One region of the Brevibacterium sp. CSND-B09 genome, then DNA from elsewhere that is predicted to be linked to it. Evidence: riboswitches for the same ligand, from Rfam matches in the RefSeq annotation. Region 1 holds a riboswitch; the other holds the start of a gene.

Region 1 (3,883 bases):
AGTCGCGAACCCGGGGGACTCGGCGGTGGGAGAGCAGATGCGCACCTTGCTCGACGAACTGCTGCCGCTGCCGGCGATGGTCACTGATCCGCGGTATACGATCCTCGCCTTCAACTCCGTCGAACGGTATCTCGCCTCCGACCTCGAAGCACTCGCTCCGGCCGACCGCAACTGCGCGATCCAGTCCTTCGAGAGCCCGGAATGGGCGCGGACCTTCCACTCCGACGACGGCCATCGGGCGCAGGTCGTGGCGAAGCTGCGTGCCTCGTACGCGGAGTCGATCGACGATCCCGAGTGGTCGCCGCTGCTGTCGCGGCTGCGCAGGAATCCGGAATTCTGCCGCCTGTGGGATTCGGGAACGGTCGGTCGATCTGTCGGGCGGGTCAAGACCATTGAGAACCCGTATGTGGGCACGCTCAAGCTGACGATGACGACGCTCATCGCGCAGGAGAACCAGAGGCTGACGCTCTCGGTCTATCAGCCGGTGGACACGGTGACGCGGTCCCGATTGGAGACGCTGCACGGCTGGATCAATGACGGCAGCATCGAACGCAGACGGGAGGACGGGGCGCAGCCGTCGGCAGAACGGCATCTCCGCGCCGTCGCGGACTGAACCGTGTGCCGTCGGGTGACGAGGTCGCGTGTTCACCTGCGGGAAGTGGGATGCTTCACACTCGGCCACCGCGATTTCGCATTGTCGTCATGACTCGGATAAGCTGATTCGCGGAGGATTCGCCTAGTGGCCTATGGCGCTCGCCTGGAACGCGGGTTGGGTTAACGCCCTCAGGGGTTCGAATCCCCTATCCTCCGCCACGGAAGTCCCGGTCTCGCAGTTGCTGCGGGCCGGGACTTCGTCGATTCACCGGCGGCGGACCTCCATGCCGGTCGCGGGAGGCTCGTATTCGGACATCCCACACCGATTGTGACAGTTCGCACCATTCGTGCCACCTGCTACCGGTGCTTTCGCATCCCTCGGCGGTCCTGGTCCAACGCACCGGTGCAACGAGGTGGTGTGCCGCCAAGGGTGAGGGGTGCGGAGCTGGGTGCAGCGGAGCGCAGCTGCCGGAAGGCAAATCGCATGACGGTTCGTGGCGGAATGCGTCATTGTGACGGCATGCGTCGGCCTGCGAAGTCTGCCCGCCGAGTGTGGTCTGCGTCTCAGTAGTCTGGCACGGCACACCCGCACACACGATATTGCACACCTGCACACATCACGAGCGACTGAAGGGAACTGGCCCGATGACGTCGCAGCAACCGGTCCGGCGCGGAAGATCGCGCAGCGCGCGCCCCGCGGACACGGTGCTCATGCCAGTTTCGATGGGAAGGGACACACAATGACGAATCTCCACGCCAACCCGATCTATACCGGTGAACCCGAAGACCTGAAGTTCGCCTACTGGGTGCCCAACGTCTCCGGCGGCCTGGTCGTGTCGAACATCGAACAGCGCACCGACTGGGGCTACGACTACAACGTCAAGCTCGCACAGACCGCCGAGGCAGTCGGCTACGAATACGCACTCAGCCAGGTCCGCTACCTCTCCAGCTACGGCGCGGCCCAGCAGCACGAATCGACCTCCACGTCACTCGCGCTCGCCCTTGCCACTGAGAAGCTCAAGGTCATCGCCGCCATTCATCCGGGCATCTGGGAACCGGCCGTGCTCGCGAAGTTCATCCTCACCGCCGACCAGTTCACGAAGGGCCGGGCCGCCATCAACGTCGTCTCCGGCTGGTTCAAGGACGAATACACCCGCCTCGGCCTGCCGTGGCTCGAACACGGCGAACGGTACCGCCGGTCCGCCGAGTTCATGGATGTCGTCCGCAAGCTCTTCACCGAGGAGAACGTCGAGTACCGCGGCAATTTCTACACCGTCGACGACTTCACCCTCCGCCCCGGCCCCTACCCGGTCGAGGGCCGCCCCCACCCGGAGATCTTCCAAGGCGGAAACTCCTCGGCCGCTCGCATCAACGGCGGCAAGCACGCCGACTGGTACTTCTCCAACGGCAAGGACTTCGACGGCTTCCGCGAACAGTACGACGACGTCACCGAGGTGGCCCGAGCGCACAATCGGAAGGTCCGTTTCGGGCTCAACGGGTTCGCCATCGTCCGCGACACCGAGGCCGAAGCCCGCGAACAGCTGCGTGAGATCATCGCCAAAGCCGATGAAAGCGCTGTCGAAGGATTCCGCAAGTCCGTCCAGCAGGCCGGAGCCTCGACTCACGATAAGAAGGGCATGTGGGCGGATTCGAGCTTCGAAGACCTCGTCCAGTACAACGACGGCTTCCGCACCCAGCTCATCGGCACTCCCGAACAGGTCGCCGACCGCATCATCGAGTACAAGAAGATCGGCGTCGACCTCATCCTCACCGGCTTCCTGCACTTCCAGGAGGAACTCGAAGCGTTCGGCAAAACCGTCATCCCGATCGTTCGCGAGAAGGAAGCCGAACTCGTCAACAGGGGACTGCTCACCCCTGCCGGAGTCTGACCCTGGAGGCGGGTTTGCCTCAGGCCACGCTGAATGACGCGGACTTGAGCTTCAGCTTGGTCCGCAGCTGATCGCCGGTGAGGCTCGCGGTCTTCCCCTTCACCGAGGTGGCTTTCACCGTCTTCACCAGACCTGAGCCGGTCTTCGCCACCGTCACAGACCGGACGTCTGCCAGCCCGAACGCCCGTGCCATGTCGGCCTGCTTGGCCGTCACCGACCACGAGGCGTTCGGGTTCTGCGCAGAGGCATACTTCGACGGAGAGTCATCGACCGAGACCAGGTACGGCACGGCCGACCCCCACACCTCGGCAGCCGAATGCGTCTTCGAGCCTGCCGACGACGAGTAGACAGCATCGATGAGCCCGCCCTTGTAGGTGATGAGGCGCGCCGACTTCACCGTCGACCCGCTCGTGCTCTGTGTCGCGGCCACGGCCTTGCGCCATGGACCGGAATCGCCTGCATTCTCATGAGTCCACCCGAGGAAACGCTGCGAGGCCACCTCGTCATAGACGTTGCACCCGCAGGCAGGCTTCACCGCACCGAGATTGCGGTAGGCATAGGTGCGCGAAGCGATGGCCTGAGAGCGCAGGGCTTCGGACTGCCACGATGCCGGCATCTCGGCGATGCCCGGCAGATATTCCTTGTTGAGACCCACCACGTTGATGACGTTGAGCGAGCTCTTCAGCTGACCGATCTCGAGCCGTCCGTGCCGGTAGGTGCCGGTCGCCCCGTTCTGGGCACCGCTGACCGACACCGTCGTCGCCGACGAACTCTTCCAATATCGGGTGCCCTGCCATTCGAGGGTGAGCTTCGATCCCGAATAGCTCTTCGACCCGATGATCGCCTTGACCGAACCGGACGAGGTCCGTTCGATCGTGACCTTCGAAGCCGATTCGATGGTCTTCGACCCGACCTTGACCCGCAGACGGCCGGACCGCGGAGAGACCGTCACGGACTTCTTCCCGGTCAGCAGCTGCACCCTGAGACTGGCGTCGGCGTCCTTCGACATAGTCGTGACCTTGGCCCCGGTGTAGTAGTGCTGCAAGATCTGCGTCGACGACTTTCCGGCTGCCGCCATTCCGCGCGCTCCGTACTGGCTCATCCCGACTCCATGGCCGAACCCCGACCCCTTGATCGTGAACGACGACGGCGCCTTCGTCAGCGTCACTTTCGCCCCGGACTTCGCCGTCCACACGATCATGCCTTTCTGGAACTTCTGCCGGGTCTCGGACCCGGACCGGTACTCGTTGCTCGTCGGATAGCCGAGCGGACCGCGTTCCCACCCGGACTTCTTCCACGCCGTGCGGATCGCACCCAGAGTCGCATGGGCACCGGTGGCCTTCGTCCAATGGATGCTGCCGTGCTTGAACGACTGATAGCAGCCCTTCTGGATCAGCGTG
Region 2 (3,883 bases), 640 kb from region 1:
AACGGGGACCAGCCGTCTGTGAGGGAGGGGCCGTCGGGGATGGCGGGCCGAACCGACCCTGTTTGGTCGGCGTTGTCGGTTGGGTGAACCGAGTCGGAGGGGATGGGCTGGGAGGTCATGATTGAGATTTTGTCAGGGCCGCCTCGGCGATGGGGTGGGTCGGTGGTAATCGTTTGGGAACATCTGTGTCCGATCTCCCACTTCGGGTGAAGTGTCGACGCGCGGTGACGCGTCCATGGGATACTGGGGGCATGCGTGCAGGTGAAGTCTCCGAGGTCAGCCAGGACTACCTCAAGGCCATCTGGTCGGCTCAGGAATGGGGCGGCGACCCGATGACGGCCACCGAACTTGCGAACCGATTCGGCACGACGAAGGCCAATGTCACCGAGGTGCTCAAGCGTCTCGACGAACTCGGTCTCATCACCCGCGTCCCATATAAGCCACCGGTGCTCACCGAGCAGGGCAAGGCGATCGCCCTGTCGATGGTGCGCAGGCACCGGCTCATCGAGACGTTTCTTGTGAAGTCGCTCGGCTATGGCTGGGACGAGGTTCATGACGAGGCCGAGATCCTCGAGCATGCAGCCTCCGATCGGCTCATCGACCGCATCGACGCGTTCCTCGGCCACCCGACGTCCGACCCGCACGGCGATCCCATTCCGGGTGCCGACGGTGCCGTCGATTCCCATATTCCGACCCTGCTCGCCGAGGCGGCCGCCGGATCCTATGCGGTGCTGAGGGTCTCCGATGCTGATCCTGTTGTTCTCGGGAAGCTCGCCGAGGCGGGGGTGCTGCCCGATGTCGCGCTCGACGTCGTCGATCACACCGATGAAGTCGTGACCGTGGATATCGGAGGGAAGCAGGAGACGATCGACTCCGCGCTCGCCGCGGCCGTGTATCTGCGCGTGGCTTCCTCGGCGAGCTGACCGAGTCGGATCTGTTGATCCGACCGGCAGTGGTGTTTGGGTTCGGTGAGGTCAAAGACCCTCTGCTCAGTTGTTGCTTCGCGGGCGTGGGAACTTCGGTTCAGCACGTAGCAGGATCAGCGTCGTGGCTGCGTGAGCGTCGAAACCTTCGGCGAGGAAGAGCTTCGGCCAGTCGCACCAGAGTTCTGATTCATACGGGGTGCCGGGCAGGTAGGTTCCGTGCCCGTTCTGCCGATGTCCCGGGTGGGACCGGAATGCCGTTCTGGGAATGGATTGCAGCGTGTCGAACAGGGTCTGATAGAGCACCGGTGTGAAGCCATCACTGCGAGCCGCATCGGCAGTGCTCACCCAGCCGGGTCCGGCAATCGGAATGCCCCGTTTGATCGCCGAACTCATCTGAGCTTTGATGCCGGCGCGTTGCGGGTCAGGGGAGTGGTGGAGTAGAACTTTCGACCAGTGCAGGGCAACCTCGGGTTCGAAGCCCGGCCACTGTTCGGCGGCCCTGCGGCGGTTCTCGGAGTGGTTGTGGGAGTCGGCGGAGTCGTTGAAGTCTGCGGACATGGCAAACCGTCCTTCTCGGGCGCGCCTGCGCAGCGCTGACCCGGATCGAAGCTTGCCCGAGCGGTCGGCGCGGGCCCGTTCTTCCCCTGGGGCACCCGGTCGATGACGGGTTGCCGTGTGGCCGGCCAGGTACCGATGGCCACAGCTCGCGAACGTGATTTCAGTGTAGATGGAGGGTCTGACACGACCTTTGCGTTGGTGACCTCCGTGGCCGGCGGAGGAGGAATCTAGACGAGTCCTTCTTCATCGGCGTCGGCGGCCGATGACCAGTATCGAGGATCGTGGTCCTCGACGGTTTCCCCACAGTCGACACAGGTGCGGAATTCGATGGTTCCGTCGGAATTGAGTCGACCCGGTGTCAGGCTGCTGCTCTCTTCGCAGCCAGGACACCACCCATTGATGAAGCGTCTGATGTGCGTGCCGTGTTCATTGTCCATTCCGGCTGACCTCTCGACCGAATGCGCAGTGCGTGGACCTGCTGTTTTCAGTCTACGAGCGCCGGCAGTCGGCGAAGATGAACTTCCGGAGAAGACGGAGGAGTCGCCGGTGTCGTGGTCCGTCGGCGCATCGGCATGGAGGAGCACGGGCCGGACAACGCTCCGGTCCGACGGGGAAACGTCGGACCGGAGCATCGGAGACTCACCTGCGCGGCAGGTTCCACCTCGGCTGGGGCTGCTGCGGTTTCTGATGCTGATTCATGAAACCGCGTTCGGCCTGCAGATGACCCTTGTCATGGCTCTTCGCCTTCGGATCGGTGCCCGGGATGGAAGCCTGTAGCTTCTCGGTCGCCGGTTTGGCGCCGACGATGGGCATCTCCCCGGTGATCAACGGTGTCTGCGGGGCCGCCTCGGTGATGGGGTTCTGTTTGGGTGCTTTGCTGTTTCGCATGGTCTTTCCCTTCTTCGCATCCTTGTGATCTGTTTCGGTGACCAGTTCGGTGAACAGTCCGGTCCACTGGTCGGGGGTGAGATCTTTGGGCAAGATGTCTCCTCTGATGTCGTTGCGGTCCATGGTCGATTGCAGAGTGCGATGATCGGTGATGCTCATCTTCGAGAGGATTCCTTTCATTCCTCGCCCGCGACCGGTGAAGACCGAACGGACGAACTGTTGATATTCGGATCGAGCATTGTCTGGAATCGATCCGGTGGGACAGCGATCGATGGTGAGGATGCCGCCATCGACGCTGGGCTTCGGGGTGAACGCGTCGGCGGGGACGCGGGTGACGAGGCGGAAGTCGAACCATGGGGTCCATTGCGCGGTCATCATGGTCGATCCGCCGATGCCGGCGCGTTTGCGGGCCACTTCCCATTGGGTGAGCAGGATCGCCCGCTGCCAGCGCCCGGAACGCAGCAGTTTGCGGAGGATGGGGGTGGTGAGGTGGAACGGCAGATTGCCGACGATGACCGGCCGGTCGAGCCGGGTGGTCAGGATGTCGGCGTGCCGGACCTCGGCCCGCGGGTACGTGTCTTCAAGGTGATCCAACCTCGTTTCGTCGAGTTCGACGAGTGTGAGCTTTCGACCGAGCCGGTAGAGCTCGGAAGTGACTGCCCCATCCCCGGGACCGATCTCCATGATCGGTCCGGAGGTGGAACGAGCCAGGCTCGCAATCGTGTCGATGGTGGTGGGTGAACGCAGAAAGTTCTGGCCGAGTTCATGCCGCCCGCCGTGCTGTGACCGCGGGGCCGAGAGCGAATGGGACTGACTGCGTGTCGAACGGTGTCGTGACGTGTGGGGTCGCAATGGGATGTGCTCCAAAAGGAAGATGGAGGCACCCGAGGCAGCGCAATGATGGTGAGTCTGATCGATTCGTATAGACCCGGTCGATCATGATGATCGAAGTGGTCAGTGAATCGGAAAGGGATCAGCCGATTGTCGCATCGCCCGGATGCCGATGGCTCTCCGGGAGGACAACGCGCTTGCAGAGCAGATCAGGGTGACTGTCGTCGGTCAGCCGATCGCAGAAGAATTCGTCAGGCGCGCTGTCAGGCGCTGCGGTGACGAATAAAGAAGCAAGGCGCAGTCATTGCGCTGCTGTTCAATGTTCCCATGCGGAACAAGATAGCACAGGGAGCTTTGCCGAGACCAGGGTTCGGACAAAATCGCCCTGCCGACTTCGTGTGGAAGTCGGCAGGGCGGACGTGCGGATGCGTTCGAAGCCGTGTGTCGAACGGAGTCCGGCGAACGCGTGTGAGCGTTCGTGCCAGTGGGTCAGCCCATCATGGTGCGCAGGGCGATGACGCCGACCGAACCGATGACCGCTGCGGCCGGAAGGGTGATGATCCAGGCCAATGCGATCGGCTTCATGAGCTTCCAGTTTGCCGAACGGTTGACCAGGCCGACGCCGATGATCGCACCGATGAGGATGTGCGTCGACGACACCGGCAGACCGCTCACCGAGG

Evidence for each region. Region 1 has a riboswitch for S-adenosylmethionine ahead of sfnG (dimethylsulfone monooxygenase SfnG). Riboswitches for the same ligand answer to the same signal wherever they lie in the genome.
Region 2: linked by a shared signal. The riboswitch ahead of ACU4IU_RS07010 (hypothetical protein) and the one ahead of sfnG (dimethylsulfone monooxygenase SfnG) in region 1 are both predicted to bind S-adenosylmethionine.

What each region holds. Positions count from the first base shown of each region.
Region 1 is NZ_JBREGI010000001.1:896,904-900,786, reverse strand. Features, by position in the region: gene ACU4IU_RS04365 (helix-turn-helix transcriptional regulator) at 1-613, shown strand, start outside; tRNA gene ACU4IU_RS04360 (tRNA-Ser) at 726-813, shown strand; SAM riboswitch class I at 1,206-1,324, shown strand; gene sfnG (dimethylsulfone monooxygenase SfnG) at 1,335-2,483, shown strand; gene ACU4IU_RS04350 (SpoIID/LytB domain-containing protein) at 2,503-3,883, opposite strand, start outside.
Region 2 is NZ_JBREGI010000001.1:1,532,160-1,536,042, reverse strand. Features, by position in the region: gene ACU4IU_RS07020 (hypothetical protein) at 1-119, opposite strand, end outside; gene ACU4IU_RS07015 (metal-dependent transcriptional regulator) at 252-923, shown strand; gene ACU4IU_RS07010 (hypothetical protein) at 990-1,484, opposite strand; SAM riboswitch class IV at 1,528-1,638, opposite strand; gene ACU4IU_RS07005 (hypothetical protein) at 1,712-1,921, opposite strand; gene ACU4IU_RS07000 (hypothetical protein) at 2,124-2,372, opposite strand; partial or broken gene erm (23S ribosomal RNA methyltransferase Erm) at 2,309-3,119, opposite strand; gene ACU4IU_RS06990 (inorganic phosphate transporter) at 3,693-3,883, opposite strand, start outside.